Regions from separate parts of the Neobacillus oceani genome, predicted to be linked through region 2. Evidence: predicted binding sites of a transcription regulator. Region 2 holds the regulator's gene; the other holds the start of a gene.

Region 1 (7,956 bases), 510 kb from region 2:
TAAGGGCCGACCCCTTTCAGAGTGGCGATCTCCTTTGGAGAGTCAGGGATGACGCCATTGTATTTTTCCTTCACTTCCCGGACAGCCGCCTGGAGATTCCTCGCCCTTGAATAATAGCCAAGCCCTTCCCATGCTTTTAAAACTTTATCCTCTTCCGCATCGGCCAGTGCTTCAATCGTCGGGAATTGTGCCAAAAACCTCTGGAAATAAGGGATGACTGTGTCGACCCGAGTCTGCTGCAGCATGATTTCCGAAACCCACACTTTGTATGGATCTTTGTCTTCCCGCCATGGAAGGTTTCTTTGCTCAGCCCGAAACCAGGAAATCAGGTCTTCCTGGAACTGCTTTATATGTATGTTTTCAATATTTTCCAAACGATTCATCTTGAGTTTTATCCTCCCCTATGTTAAAAAACAAGGTAAAGTGGGAATATAATAGTATTATTTCAACTGGGGCAAACTTGCCGCCATATACTAACGTAAAATACGGATTGGCCATTGGCAAGGATTTTTAACAGGAAAAACGATCCTGAAAAAGGAGGAACCGGCACCTTGGATACTGGCACACATGTCGTTATGGGGCTTGCCCTGGGAGGCTTGGCCACTCTTGATCCGGCGGTTGCACCACATACAGCAACAGCCAGCGCCGTCATGATTGGGACAATTATCGGATCACAAATCCCAGATATAGATACCGTTTTAAAGCTAAGGAGCAACGCGGTATATATACGGAACCACCGGGGAATCACCCATTCCGTTCCGGCCGTTTTCCTGTGGCCGCTTTTAATCACAGGAATCATCTTTTTCTTTAACCCGGATGCGAATCTTCTCCATCTGTGGCTATGGACCCAAATTGCCGTTTTCCTGCACGTTTTTGTCGATATTTTCAATGCCTATGGAACTCAGGCACTAAGGCCGTTTTCGTGCAAATGGGTGGCGCTAGGCGTAATCAATACATTCGACCCATTCATATTCGGCATCCATGTCGCCGGATTGGTCGTGTGGATTATGGGTGCTCCTCCTGGCTATACATTCCTCGTCGTGTACGGAATCCTCATTTTTTATTATTTCCTGAGGTTTTCCGCTAAGCGCGAAGTTGTGAACGCAGTCAAACAGATTGTCCCAGACGCAACTCAGATTGTCGTCGCGCCGACGATGAAGTTCCACCACTGGAAGGTAGCTGTTATGACCGAAAGTGAATTTTTTGTCGGCAGGGCTCATGGGAAGACGGTACGGATACTCGATAAATTCAACCGTGTCCCCGTTCCTGACACGCCAGTCATCATCGCCGCGAAAAAAGACACGAATATTTCCGCATTCCTGTCCTTTTCCCCGGTTTATAGGTGGGAGGTCAAGGAATTTGACGATTACTACGAGGTCAGGTTCATCGACCTGCGCTACCGGAGCAACGGCCATTACCCATTCGTCGCCGTCGCGCACCTCGATCCGGACCTGAATATAATCAATTCCTATACAGGATGGATCTTCAGCGAGGAAAAACTACGGAAGAAACTGACCATTCTTCCGAGCTGAACTAGCAAAACATAACGGCAGCCATCATCAGCGGGCTGCCGTTTTCTTGTTAATGCAATTTATTCTTATCCTGCTTCAAATAATGAGCATATTTCGGATTCTGCGCGGCAAATTCATGGAGGCTTCCACCGTAATTCTCAATCCACTGGCGGACCACTTTTTCAGTGATTTCACTGCCCATGTACTCCCTGCCCGCCTTCGCATATGTGGTTTCAAAATCCTCCCAAAGAAGCTCAACCCAAGTGCGTGCCTGGCCATAGGACAGATGGTCATTTTTATCGAGCAAAACCTTCGTCAGCCTTTCATGGTAGTCGTTCATCCTTTTCACCCCCTGGCAGTAAATACAGCTACATATTGATAAAAAATGAACAAATACTATTTATACCGCGGAACAATCCGCTCTGCGGCAAAAACGTGACGGATGGAGGCAGGAGCAATGAGAAACAAGGCAAAGGGCTTCCCGTACGGAAATGATAACAAGTTTGAAGGCGAGCCGCGCGCTAAAGCAGAATATGCTTCAAAAAGGGCGGACGGCACGATCAATACCCATCCCCAGGAACGAATGAAAGCCTCTTCGCAAAGAGACCCGGACCAAATAAGATCTTATTAGATTTTCGTCCGGCCCACATCCCGGCCGAAACCAGGCATCACCAGGTGCCTGGCTTCAGCCTTTTTGAATCAGCATCGAGATCGGCAGCGCCTCTTCCTGTCCCGTCCCCCCTAGGCGGTATCCCCACGCAAAAACACCATTCAGGTAATCAATTTTAAAATAAGAACCAGGATCGCCATCAATTTCGTAAATTTCCCCAGGCTTGAATGTTTTCGGGTCAAGCAAATATGCTTTCGCCATCACAGCCTTACGTTCAAGGACGGCATATTCGTTCACCATCCCCATTTGTTCAGCCTTCCTCGCCTTTTCATTGAGAGTGGCAATCTCACGCCTCAATTCATACTCGGTCATGGCGCTGTACCGTTTTTCCTGTTCCATCCATAAAGCCACCTTCATTGTTATTATAGCTTCAGTATAGTAAATTATAGGGAGTTTTAAAAGGATAGTGCTTATTGGAATGGGAGGATGACAAAATGGATTCTTTTATTGTAACAGGCGCCGGGTCGGGGCTCGGCCGGGAAATCGCCCTGCTTTTAGCTAAAGAAGGATGGGATGTTTTGTTAGCGGGAAGGACGTTGGACAAGCTTCTCCTCGTAAAAGAAGAAATCAAGGCTTCCGGCGGATCCGCCGCTGCCTTGCAACTTGATGTAGCCAATCCGGAAAGCCTGCAGGAAAAGCTTGAACGGGCACTCGAGGGCAAAAACGTCCGTGGCCTCGTCAACAACGCGGGAGTCGGGCATTTCGGGCCTTTTAGAAAAATGGACAACGCACAAATTTTCGAACTGTTCCAGGTGAACGCACTCGGCACCATTTATATGACAAAAGCAGTCCTGCCTTATCTCCAACAGGCGGAATCCTGCTACGTGGTGAATATCATTTCAACCGCAGGCCTCCGCGGCAAAGCAAATGAATCCGTGTATGCAGCAAGCAAGTTCGCGGTGCGGGGCTTTACCGAGAGCCTTCAAAAAGAGTATGAAGGAAGCGGGATCAAGTTCACCGCAGCCTATATGGGCGGCATGGATACGCCTTTTTGGGAAGGGAGCGAGCATGTGGCTGATTCCTCAAAATTCATGCTTCCGCTTGATGTAGCCCGGCGGATTGTTGAAGGCTTGGGAGAAAAGGAAATCATCATTGAACGGCAAAAATAGCGCGCGGGATATCAATCTTCACCGCGCGCTTCTAGATAGCGTTCAATCAGTTCAATTGGAAACCCTTTACGGAAAAGGGTTTCTTTCATTTTCCTCTCATAAGCGTAGCCTGTCAGATTGGCATGCTTTCGATGGGCCTTTTCGCCCTGCAGACGGATTGCTTCGAGTTCGTCTTCCTCATCCCTGCCAAAATCGCCCTCGTCCAAGGCGAATTGGATTGCGTCAGTGTGGTAACCCTTCCGGCGAAGCATCGCATCTAGCTTTTGCTTGAGAATCCGCTCTGATTCCCCGGAGTACTTGCGGGCATATTTTTCGGCAAGCGACTTTGCTTTTTCAAACTGTTCTTCAGGGGTGTATTGCTTTAGCGCTTCCTCAATGAGCGGGTCGGCGATCCCTCTTTCCTTCAGCTCCATCCGGACAACATAAGCCCCTTTATCGGTCGTGCTGATTTGCGTCCTTACATACGCATCGGCGTATTCGGCGTCATTCAAGTACCCTTGTTCAAGCAACCTGTGGATGACTTCGTTAATGGCCGCTTCTTCAAGTTTTTTTTCCTTCAGATGCTTGCGAACTTCTTTTTCAGTCCTCATTTTATGGGACAGGTAGTTGATTGCATTGTTATACGCTTTGCGGATTTCATCATGGTATCCGACCTCCGCCAGCGCGAACTCATCAAGCTCCATACCTTTTCTCAATTTAAATTTAATAATAACGGCTTCATCGGCACTGAAGGCGAATTCTTCCCCTTTGCCGAAATCGATATAAATATTGTATCTTCCTGTATCACGCTTCTGGGTGGTGATTTTCGTAATGATTGCCATTTTCCTCACCTCTTCTTCACTGTACCACACACCAAGAGTGCCTTTCATATAGGAAGAAGCTAAAATAGAATTAACCAGGTTTTCAGAGGGGAGGAATTGGGATGAAAATCACGATTGCCGGGGGCAGCGGCTTTTTGGGCGGCGCCTTTGCGGATACGTTGCTCGAGAAGGGACATGAGGTGTTTATTTTAACAAGAAAGAAAAAGGAAAGCGGCAGGACCGGGCTAACATATGTACAATGGCTCTCCGAGGGCAGCCGTCCTGAACATGAACTTGTGGGGATAGATGTCTTTATCAACTTTGCCGGCGAGTCGCTGAACAGCGGACGCTGGACCACTGAACGTAAGGAACGGCTTTTGATGAGCAGGCTTGCAGCGGCAAACGAAGCCGTCCGAATCATGGCCGCCATGGAAGAAAAGCCGAAAGTCCATATTGCCGCTAGCGCGGTCGGGTTTTACGGAACTTCCGATGATAAAACGTTTACAGAAGTAAGCCCTTCGGGGAACGACTTTCTCGCGGATGTGGTCAAACGCTGGGAAGATGCGAGCCTACAAGCGGCACATTTTGGCATCCGGACCGTCCTGTGCAGGTTTGGAATCATCCTTGATGGCAAAGAGGGCGCGTTGCCAAGGATTGCCCTCCCCTACAAAATGTTCGGAGGCGGCACGGTTGGCTCGGGCCGGCAATGGGTGTCATGGATCCATCTTGATGATGCCGTTTCCGGGATTCTTTTTGCCATTGAAAATGAAGGCGTTAGCGGTCCGGTTAATTTTACCGCACCTGAACCTGTTCCAATGAAGGAGTTTGGAAAGACGGTTGGGAAAGTGCTCGGGCGCCCACACTGGCTGCCGGTTCCCGGTTTCGCTTTGAAGCTTTTGCTTGGTGAAATGAGTACGCTCGTCCTGGAAGGCCAAAGGGTTTTGCCGGAAAAGTTGCATGATATGGGTTTTAACTTCCGTTTTCCGGAGTTGGAACCCGCACTTAAAAATATATACAAAAGTTGAATCATTCCCCCTCGTTAAGGAAAGGATTGGAATAGCAGCATACTTTTCTTGAAGGAAGGGATCAAATATGGAAAAACGCAAAAAGGATAAGGCGAGGCTTACGTTGACGGCCACACAGGAAGTCCTTTATCAACGGGAATTTAAAGCGGCGGACAGGGCGGCGGGCTTTGAAGGGCCGAAACTGAGGAAGCGGTAAGGCGAGGATTGCAGTTTTTCCAGGGAAGGTTAGCAAGGCGGCTTTCTGAAAAATTTCCCACTTATGGCTGAGGCTGTGGCGGAAACGATAATACTGCGGGTTACTCCGCAATTTATTTCCGAAAGGGGTTTTTCGTGATGGCCCGTTCACGCGGACACAGGAATCGTGACAAGAACACAGCTTCCCTGCCACAAACTCCAAAGAACCTGAAAATTACCGATGGGCGAGACGTCGAATTTGACCGGGACCTTGCCGACCACGACGACCTAGAGGCAATGGCCAGGTCAAAAGCCGCCGACCAAAGGGTGAAAAGCAGGCGGAAATAATCAATAAAAAACGAGCATTCGCCTGGTTAGGTTGGCAAATGCTCGTTTTCCCAAAAACAGATGAAAAAAGAAGCAGGGCGGCCCTGCTCCTTTTTTATAGTTACGCTTTATTTGCGACAGCCTTTTTATTGATTGCAGCTTTTAGATAAGGTACCGCGAAACGGTCAACGCCCCAGTAGGTTGCGCCGCTGCCAGCGAACAAGAGGACAACTGCCACTGTGTAAAGGATTGGGTTTGTGCTTGTTGTTCCTGCAAGCAAGAAGTTCAGGTTCATGAACGCAGCTGCTATCAGAGCCGGAATTGTTGCTGCTCCCAAGATCAGTCCCAGGCCAACCAGTGTTTCACCCCAAGGAATCAGGACATTAAAGAGATCAATATTTGGAGCTGCTACATTTTGTAGGAAATTGGCATACCAGCCTTGGACGGCTGGATGATCTCCGCCAGCTTTTGCAATAGCGCCTTGTAGGAATCCGCCTGCATCAAAACCTCCTGTTATCTTGCCCCAGCCTGCTTGTAACCATTGAAGGCCCAACCAAACCCTTGCGATTGTCCAAATTACTGCTACTTGTGGTGTTTGATACCATTTTTTCATTTTAACCAACTCCTGTTTTTGTTTTTTGTGAAATTATTCACATACTTAACGAAAAAAGTTTATTTAGAATAAGTTCTGATGTTTAATGTTTAAGTTTGTGAATGTTTTCACTTACTTTCTACACCCTTACTATACTCCCTTGTATAAAAACTATCAATATATTTTTATAGATTTCACTATGTTTATAGTGAGTATTTGACTAAAATGTGAACGACTGTGGATATAGGGGATATTGTGGATAAATTTTGTGGGTATAACAAAATAAAGGTATGTGGAAATCGAAGTTTGTGTATAACATTTGGGGGTTTTTCTGTGGATAAAGTGGATAAGTCTGTGGATGATTGTTAAAATAACAATCTTTCTGTGGACATCCTAGTGAATAACTGAATGTGTCCCCAAAATAACGTTTAAATATGGACGAGTACGGGAATTGATACTTTCTTCTCTACATTCTCTCGGGTTACCTTAAACTTGTAGAGATAGATTTTTAATAGAATGTTGAATGGAGATGGCTTGTTTGGTACTAAAATTACTTAACGATTTGATTTCCATTAACAGTAGTTCGGTTGAAGGGGCAAATGAAGCAGTACGGTTTTGCGGTGACTGGCTCCAAGAAAACGGGCTTCCGGTTTCTTTTTTCGAAAATAATGGCTACACAATGCTTGTTTCTGAAATCGGGAGCGGCGACTTTACTCTCGTCCTGAATGGCCATGTCGATGTGGTAGCCGCAAAAGCGGGCCAGTTCCTCCCTTATGAGCGGGACGGAAAGCTTTACGGCAGAGGCTCGGCCGATATGAAGGCCGGGGTCGCGGCGATGATGTCCGCGCTTTCCGAATTAAATGGCAGGGAACTCGGAATTAAGGTCCAGCTGCAAATTGTTTCCGATGAGGAAATTGGCGGATTCAATTGCACAGGCTTTTTAGTCGAAAAAGGCTATAGAGGGGATTTCGCGATTTGTGGAGAGCCGACGGGGCTGGGCATCGCCAACCAGGCAAAGGGCGTTCTGCGTACTGATTTGCGGGTAACAGGAGAAGCGGCGCATGGGAGCCGCCCATGGGAAGGGATTAACGCGATTGAGAAGGCATACGGAATTTATCGTGAAATTCTTAGGCTTCCATTCGCATGCGAAAGCAGCGATTATTACGAAAAACCGTCGATCAATTTGGCTAAAATTAATGCCGGCGGGGCCTACAATGTTGTGCCAGACCAATGCATGATGGGCTTTGATATCCGCTACCTCCCAGGCCAGGACAAAGATGAAATCCTTCGCCAAATAAGCGGAATTGAAGGCGTACAGCTTATTCCTGGGATGTTTTCGAATCCCGTCAATACAGAGCGCAGCCACCCTTTCCTGCAACTGCTTGGCGAAATCGTTCCGCGGCACACCGGGCGGGAAGCCAATTATTTTGGCCAGCATGGAAGCGCGGATACTGTCTTTTTTGCAAAATACGGAATACCTGCCATTGAATTTGGCCCCGCCGGCGGCAATTGGCACGGCGATGAGGAATACGTGGAAATTGACTCGGTGCTGGCTTTTCGGAATATCCTTGTTGAACTGGCTTCTTCCGGCAGATTGGCGGAGTTTAAGGGATTGACTAAGAAAGAACGCGGTTAAAATGGTAGCTTATCATTAGTGAACCTTTGGCATTAATGCCGAATCAGGGCGTAATAATGCCGAATGGGCTTATAATAATGCCGAATGGAGCCGCAATAACGCCGAAATCAGC
Region 2 (7,956 bases):
TTTACGTTCCGGTTTATGCGGGAAGAAGATATCGACCAAATCATGATTGTGGAACAGGAATCATTTACTCTGCCCTGGAGCAGGGAGGCATTTTACAATGAATTGCACCACAATCAATACGCTGTGTATATTGTCCTTGAAGATGAAGGCAAAATCATTGGCTATGGAGGGGCTTGGGTTGTGCTGGATGAGGCGCATATCACCAATATAGCAGTCTTGCCTCAATACCGGGGCAGGAAGCTTGGCGAAGCGCTCTTGAAAAAGGTTCTTGACGTGGCAAGGGAGAATGGCGCGGAGACTGCAACCCTTGAAGTTCGAGTATCCAACACGCCCGCCAGGTCATTATACAAGAAAATGGGTTTTCAGGAAGGCGGTATAAGGAAAAAATACTATACCGACAACCAGGAAGACGGAATCGTTATGTGGGTGAAATTATGAGTAAAGATCAATTGATCTTGGGAATTGAGACAAGCTGTGACGAGACAGCGATAGCAATCGTAAGGAATGGCCGGGAAATCGCCGCGAATGTTGTGGCTTCTCAAATTGAGAGCCATAAGCGTTTCGGCGGGGTCGTGCCTGAAATCGCCTCCCGCCACCATGTAGAAGAAATAACAATCGTCCTTGAAGAGGCTCTTAAACAGGCGGAAGTGAAGATGGAAGACATCGATGCCATTGCTGTTACAGAAGGCCCGGGACTGGTCGGCGCTCTGCTGATTGGTGTAAATGCGGCCAAGGCACTCGCTTTTGCCCATCAAAAGCCGCTTGTTCCTGTCCATCATATTGCGGGCCATATTTACGCGAACAGGCTGCTAACGGAGATGAAATTCCCGCTTTTGTCCCTGGTTGTATCCGGCGGGCATACCGAGCTTGTTTATATGAAAGAACATGGGCATTTTGAAGTAATCGGAGAGACAAGGGATGACGCGGCGGGCGAGGCTTATGACAAAGTGGCCAGAGTCCTGAATATGCCTTACCCTGGTGGGCCGCATATTGACCGGCTGGCCCATGAAGGTATAGCTGTCATTCCGTTGCCGCGTGCATGGCTTGAAGAAGGTTCGTATGATTTTAGCTTCAGCGGCTTAAAATCGGCCGTTATCAATACTGTCCATAATGCAGAACAGCGTGGAGAGTCAATTGCACCTGAAGACCTGGCAGCCAGCTTCCAGGAAAGTGTCATTGAGGTTCTTGTTGAAAAAACAGTCCGGGCGGCGAATGAATATGGTGTGGGACAGGTACTGCTTGCAGGAGGAGTTGCGGCCAACAAGGGGCTGAGGAAGGCTCTTGAGGAGGCGTTTGGCAAAAGTGAAGGAATAGAGCTTGTCATTCCGCCATTGTCGCTTTGCACGGACAATGCGGCCATGATTGCGGCAGCGGGGAGCGTTATGTTTGAAAAAGGCATCCGGGGAAGCCTGGCTTTAAATGCAAACCCGGGCCTTGATATTGAAAAATATAATTGACATTGTAGGGCAGCGAAAATATTTCGCAGCCCTTTTTGCTGTGGATAAAAATTTTTCTCGCATTCACCGCTTTGTGGATAAGCACGGGTGTTCCTGTTGATAATGTGGATAAAAACGATGGGTTCTGTGGATAAAGTGGATAAGTCCGTTGATAACTGATATAACAGCAATTTTATTGTGTATAAAAATGTGGAAAAGCGCAGGGAAGCCCCGCGCTTTAGTCAGCAAGTTCCGCCCATTGTTCCATTAACTGATCTAGTTCCTGGCGGGCTTTATCATTTTCAGTGTTAATAACAAGTACCCTTTCGTGGTCCTGATAAACCTCCGGATCACAAAGAAGCGATTCGTTTTCTTCAATAAGCGCTTCGAGTTCTTCAATTTTGGCTTCAATCTCTTCCAGCTTCCGTTTTCGCTGCCGCTCAAGTTTCTTGGATTCCTTATCCTGCTGGAACGTATTTTTGGCGGCAGGAGTTTCGGTAACCGATGCAGAAGCGGCCTTTTCCATCGCTAAAAGCTCAGCCATTTCCTGTTTCTTTTCGAGAAAATAATCATAATCGCCGAGATATTCCACGCAGCCATCCGTTTTCAGTTCCAGAACCTTTGTTGCGATCCGATTGATAAAATAACGGTCATGTGACACGAACAGGATTGTGCCGGGATAATCGATAAGCGCATTTTCGAGAACCTCCTTACTGTCAAGGTCAAGGTGGTTGGTCGGTTCGTCGAGGATAAGGAAATTCGCCTTTTGCAGCATCAATTTGGCCAGGGCGAGGCGCGCCTTTTCACCCCCGCTTAAAGTGGAAACGGGCTTGAGGACATCATCTCCGGAAAAAAGGAAGTTTCCGAGAACTGTTCGGATCTCTTTTTCAGTTTTCAGAGGGTACTCGTCCCAAAGCTCATTCATGACCCGCTTATTCGACCTAAGATTGGCTTGTTCCTGGTCGTAATAGCCTATCATGACGTTTGTACCGTAGTGGATTGAGCCCGCGTGTGCCGGAAGGTTTTTTATAATCGTTTTGAGCAAGGTTGATTTCCCGATTCCGTTAGGTCCGACAAGCGCGATGCTGTCACCCTTTGTGATGGAAAAAGAAAGGTCCGCTGCAACCGGAGCTTCATATCCGACGGCAAGGGCATCAACAAGCAAAACGTCATTGCCGCTTTGCCGCTCGATTTCAAACGAAAAGGTGGCCGATTTTTCATCTCCTGAAGGCCGGTCCATCAGCTCCATCTTCTCGAGTTTTTTCCTCCTGCTTTGGGCGCGTTTAGTCGTTGAGGCCCTGGCAAGATTCCGCTGGATGAACTCTTGGAGTTTAGCCACCTCATCCTGCTGCTTTTCATACTGCTTTAAATCACGCTCATAGTTTTCCGCCTTTTGAACAAGGTAGGAACTGTAGTTGCCAACAAACCGGTGGATTTGCCGGCGGGACAATTCGTATACCTGATTGACGACCTTGTCGAGGAAGTATCGGTCATGGGAAACAATGAGAATTGCGCCATGATAATTTTGCAAGTACAACTCAAGCCATGAAAGTGTTTCAATATCAAGGTGATTCGTGGGCTCGTCCAATATAAGGATGTCGGGTTTCCCTAGCAGCAGCTTCCCGAGCGCCAGGCGTGTTTTCTGGCCGCCGCTCAGGCTTGAGATACTTGTTGAATAATCAAAGGTATGGAAGTTGAGTCCATGGAGCACGGAACGGATATCCGCCTCATACTGGTACCCCCCCATCTCCTTGTATCGGACCTGCAGTTCGTCATAATCCTTTAAAACTCTTTCGTATTTACTGGAATTGCCGATAATGGACGGATCCGCCATTTGCCCTTCCAGTTCCCTTAACGAAGCCTCAAGCTTACGGACTGGTTCGAAAACCTTCAACATTTCATCCCAAATCGACAAGGAGGATTCGAGACCCGTATTTTGCGCGAGATAGCCGATGGTAACATCTTTCGGTTTAATGATTTCGCCGCCATCATGTCCGATATGGCCGGCGATTATTTTGAGGAGCGTCGATTTCCCCGCGCCATTCCTGCCGACCAGGGCAACGCGGTCCCTGTTTTGGAGCTCAAGCTTTATGTTCGATAAAATTAATTCAGCGCCATAGTATTTTTCAAGGTTATTCACTTGAAGCAAAATCATTCTTTTCACCCCATTACTATCTAGAGTGTAACCCATAAGGGGTTGCTCGGCAATGAGTGAACCATCCTCCAGGTATGGTTTTCCGCTGATGGTTTAAGCTCGTATGACAGGGGAAAAGGAGCTAAATATGACAATTTTTTAAAAATATTGGGACTTAATCTCGTGAAAAGCTAAAAAACAATGGAACATATGTGAAACATGGAACAAAGAGCATACACAATTACCTGAAAATAGTGTATTATTTTTATAACTCATAGAACTGAACTATAGGGAAAAGGTTAGAAAAACGGCCAGGGCCCCATTCGGGAAAACGGGGTCGATCTGCCAGGTTGTTCCGTTTTTGGGAAAGGAGTTTTTAGGATGGCTGAATTTACGCATTTCAATGAAGAGGGCAGAGCAAAAATGGTCGATGTCAGCGATAAGCCGGAAACAGCCAGGACGGCAATCGCCCGCTCAAGCATAACTGTAAATCGAGACATTTATGAAAGAATAACGAATAATGAGATGAAAAAGGGTGATGTGCTGGCGGTGGCCCAGGTAGCCGCTGTTATGGCAGCAAAGAAAACATGGGAAATCATCCCAATGTGTCACCCCATCCCGCTGACAGGGGTAGACATCACTTTCAGGTGGGAAGAGGAAGAAGCAGGACATAAGCTGATGATTTCTGCTTCAGTTAAGACGAAAGGAAATACTGGCGTGGAAATGGAAGCGCTAACTGCTGCTTCCATCTGCGCATTGACTATATACGATATGTGCAAAGCCGTTGACAAAGGAATGGTAATCGGGCCTACCTATCTTGTTGAAAAAACAGGCGGCAAGCATGGCGATTTTAAACGAGAACAAGAGGTCCAGTAAACAAGATTTCCCGCGAATGGCCAGGGGCCTGCGAGAAAAATTAAACCGGGGCAGGGGATCAATGGTGACTGAAACAATGAAAATACCGCAGGCAACCGCCAAAAGGCTGCCGTTATATTACAGATTTTTAAAGAATTTGCATTCCTCTGGGAAGCAGAGAGTTTCATCCGCGGAACTTAGCGAAGCGGTTAAAGTCGATTCGGCTACAATCCGAAGGGATTTTTCCTATTTTGGAGCCCTTGGCAAAAAGGGCTACGGCTATAACGTAAACTACTTGCTTGGGTTCTTTCGGAAGACGCTTGATCAGGATGAGCTTACAAAGGTCGCCCTTATCGGGGTAGGAAACCTTGGGACTGCCTTTTTGAACTACAATTTCCTGAAAAACAATAATACAAAAATCGAAGTAGCCTTTGACGTTGATCCCGATAAAGTGGGGACGAAAATTGGCAACGTCCCAATCCACAGCCTGGATGACCTTGAAGCGTACCTGAACAATGACAATGTTACGGTAGCGATTTTGACCATACCTGCTTCCGTTGCCCAGCCGATTACAGACAGGCTCGTTAAAACAAATGTGAAAGGAATTTTAAACTTCACGCCTGCGAGGCTGAATGTCCCGCGCTCCATCCGGGTCCATCATATCGACCTGGCTGTTGAATTGCAGTCGTTGATTTACTTCCTGAAAAATTATCCCGGAGCGGACTTTTCCGAAGAAGCAGAAGAAGCAAAAAAGTGAGCCTAAAAGGGGCTCACTTTTTTTGAATTCGTTTTAGCTTGTAATGTAAACCGATCATCCTTATGCCCGCCCCGAAATCAAAGGTGGCCAAAATAACGAGGAGATAGGAAAAGAAACCCCAGCCTTCGTCCCTTACGCTCCCAACTGCGAAATATGTAAACAAAATTCCGAGTAGGAGGTACACGATGCCGGAAAACAATGGTGATTGCCTCATAAAAACCCTCCGATAAAGTTTTGCATCTGTTCTGCTTCACGCAGGAATCTCTCAATTTCCTCACGGTAAATACTCTGCATCAAAACAACGAGCGTATTCATTATGACGTGCGCAATGATCGGAACAATGATCCGGTTTGTCCGGACATAAAGGAAAGCAAATGTGAATCCAATTGCCGAGTAAATCAGGATATGTTCAAATTCCATGTGCGCGGCTGCGAAGATAACGGAACTGATCAATGCGGAAACAAAGAAATTAAACCGCTTGTGAAGGCTGCCGAAAATGATTTTTCGGAACACGATTTCCTCAAGGATGGGGCCGATGACCGAACTGATGAGAATCACCGCGGGGAAATTGTCAATCATCCGCATGATTGAACGGGTGTTATCCGAACCCATTTTAATCCCAAGCATTTGCTCCACTATGGCGGCGGCCCATTGCGCGAAAAGGGCGAGGAAAATTCCGCCGACGGCCCATGAGATGGACTGTGGCAAATTTGCAGCGTTCCTGTTTTGAAGCGAGCTGGCCATTTCTTTTCGCAGGAGGAACAACGTAATCAGGAATGCCGACACAAAGCTGATTATCAGCCAGTAATTTAAGGCATACATCTGCGTTTCCTGGGGACTGTTCCCCGCGCTGGCAAGGACGATTGCCAAAAGGGGGACCCCCACCAGGCTCGAAAGCTGCATGACGATATATACAATAAGAATCCAACCGTATTCACGTTTCAAAATGGCAAGCTCCTTTATACTTTTTGCATCACTTTTCATTCTACTCACAAAGGCAAACTTATTTCAATCATGAAACCTTCCTGTATAGCCTTTGCCAAAGCGGACATACTCATAAGGTTGATTTTTTTTAAAAAAATTCATGCTTCGTGCTTGCAAAAAAAACGGGTTTTCATTATTATAATAATTGTGTTAGCACTCACCTGAACAGAGTGCTAATAAGCGACTACATAAAACCATTTGAGGAGGTTGTTTGAATTGTTAAGACCACTTGGCGATCGCATTATCATTGAGCTTGTCGAGTCTGAAGAAAAGACTGCAAGCGGCATTGTTTTGCCTGACACTGCAAAGGAAAAGCCGCAGGAGGGCAAAGTTGTAGCAGTAGGTTCCGGCCGTGTTCTCGATAGCGGCGAGCGTGTAGCTCCGGAAGTATCTGTCGGCGACCGTATCATCTTCTCAAAATATGCCGGCACAGAAGTAAAGTACCAGGGAACTGAATACCTAATCCTTCGTGAAAGCGATATCCACGCCGTTATTGGCGAATAATTGCCTGAACTCAGGGCACATACCTAATTTTATCTGACTTGAGGAGGTTTTTGAACTATGGCAAAAGACATTAAGTTCAGTGAAGACGCGCGCCGCTCAATGCTTCGCGGTGTAGATGCTCTTGCAAATGCTGTTAAAGTCACGCTTGGGCCTAAAGGGCGCAACGTTGTTCTTGAGAAAAAATTCGGTTCACCGCTTATCACAAATGACGGTGTTACAATCGCGAAAGAAATCGAGCTTGAAGACGCATTCGAAAACATGGGTGCCAAGCTTGTTGCCGAAGTGGCAAGCAAAACAAACGATGTTGCCGGTGACGGTACAACGACTGCGACTGTCCTTGCGCAGGCAATGATCCGTGAAGGCCTGAAAAACGTAACCGCAGGCGCCAACCCAATGGTTCTCCGCAGGGGGATTGAAAAAGCGACAAAGGTTGCCGTTGAAGAATTGAAGGCAATTTCCAAGCCAATCGAAGGAAAAGAATCCATCGCCCAAGTTGCGGCGATTTCCGCTGACAACCCAGAAGTCGGCCAATTGATCGCTGAAGCAATGGAGCGCGTTGGCAACGATGGTGTTATTACGATTGAAGAATCAAAAGGTTTCGCTACCGAACTTGATGTAGTAGAAGGTATGCAATTCGACCGCGGATATGCATCTCCATATATGGTTACAGATTCCGATAAGATGGAAGCTGTCCTTGATAATCCGTATATCCTGATTACTGACAAGAAAATTTCCAGCATTCAGGAAATCCTTCCTGTCCTTGAGCAGGTTGTCCAGCAAGGCAAGCCGCTATTGCTGATTGCTGAAGATGTTGAAGGTGAAGCGCTTGCTACATTGGTAGTCAATAAGCTTCGTGGTACATTCAACGCTGTTGCTGTTAAGGCTCCTGGCTTCGGTGACCGCCGCAAAGCTATGCTTGAAGACATCGCTGCCCTTACTGGCGCCGAAGTTATCACAGAAGAGCTTGGCCGTGACCTTAAATCCGCAACAATCCAATCTCTTGGCCGTGCTTCCAAGGTTGTTGTTTCCAAAGAGAACACAACAATTGTTGAAGGCGCTGGAGACTCAGCTGCAATCGCTGGGCGAGTAAACCAAATCCGCGTTCAGCTTGAAGAAACAACTTCCGAGTTCGACCGTGAAAAGCTGCAGGAGCGCCTTGCGAAATTGGCTGGTGGCGTAGCTGTCATCAAGGTCGGCGCTGCAACTGAAACAGAATTGAAAGAGCGCAAGCTTCGTATCGAAGACGCCCTGAACTCAACTCGTGCTGCTGTTGAAGAAGGAATCGT

What was found. The regulator Rex, encoded in region 2, represses fermentation and respiration genes when NADH is low (regulators of the CRP and FNR family bind a similar motif). The targets are predictions, from matches to a motif close to TTGTGAAATATTTCACAA.
Region 1: the regulator Rex is predicted to act here: its motif matches at 6,255-6,272, upstream of V1499_RS03655 (DoxX family membrane protein).

The regions. Positions count from the first base shown of each region.
Region 1 covers NZ_CP143543.1:755,373-763,328, reverse strand. The annotation lists gene mutY (A/G-specific adenine glycosylase) at 1-383, opposite strand, end outside; gene V1499_RS03700 (metal-dependent hydrolase) at 552-1,532, shown strand; gene V1499_RS03695 (YfhJ family protein) at 1,582-1,851, opposite strand; gene V1499_RS03690 (small, acid-soluble spore protein K) at 1,969-2,142, shown strand; gene V1499_RS03685 (YfhH family protein) at 2,197-2,520, opposite strand; gene V1499_RS03680 (SDR family NAD(P)-dependent oxidoreductase) at 2,616-3,290, shown strand; gene recX (recombination regulator RecX) at 3,302-4,111, opposite strand; gene V1499_RS03670 (TIGR01777 family oxidoreductase) at 4,213-5,115, shown strand; gene V1499_RS03665 (YfhE family protein) at 5,183-5,311, shown strand; gene V1499_RS03660 (YfhD family protein) at 5,449-5,637, shown strand; gene V1499_RS03655 (DoxX family membrane protein) at 5,738-6,229, opposite strand; gene V1499_RS03650 (M20 family metallopeptidase) at 6,747-7,844, shown strand; gene V1499_RS03645 (hypothetical protein) at 7,888-7,956, opposite strand, start outside.
Region 2 covers NZ_CP143543.1:246,042-253,997, forward strand. The annotation lists gene rimI (ribosomal protein S18-alanine N-acetyltransferase) at 1-438, shown strand, start outside; gene tsaD (tRNA (adenosine(37)-N6)-threonylcarbamoyltransferase complex transferase subunit TsaD) at 435-1,457, shown strand; gene V1499_RS01410 (ABC-F family ATP-binding cassette domain-containing protein) at 1,675-3,591, opposite strand; gene moaC (cyclic pyranopterin monophosphate synthase MoaC) at 3,952-4,446, shown strand; gene V1499_RS01420 (redox-sensing transcriptional repressor Rex) at 4,508-5,182, shown strand; gene V1499_RS01425 (YdiK family protein) at 5,196-5,396, opposite strand; gene V1499_RS01430 (lysostaphin resistance A-like protein) at 5,393-6,127, opposite strand; gene groES (co-chaperone GroES) at 6,383-6,670, shown strand; gene groL (chaperonin GroEL) at 6,728-7,956, shown strand, end outside.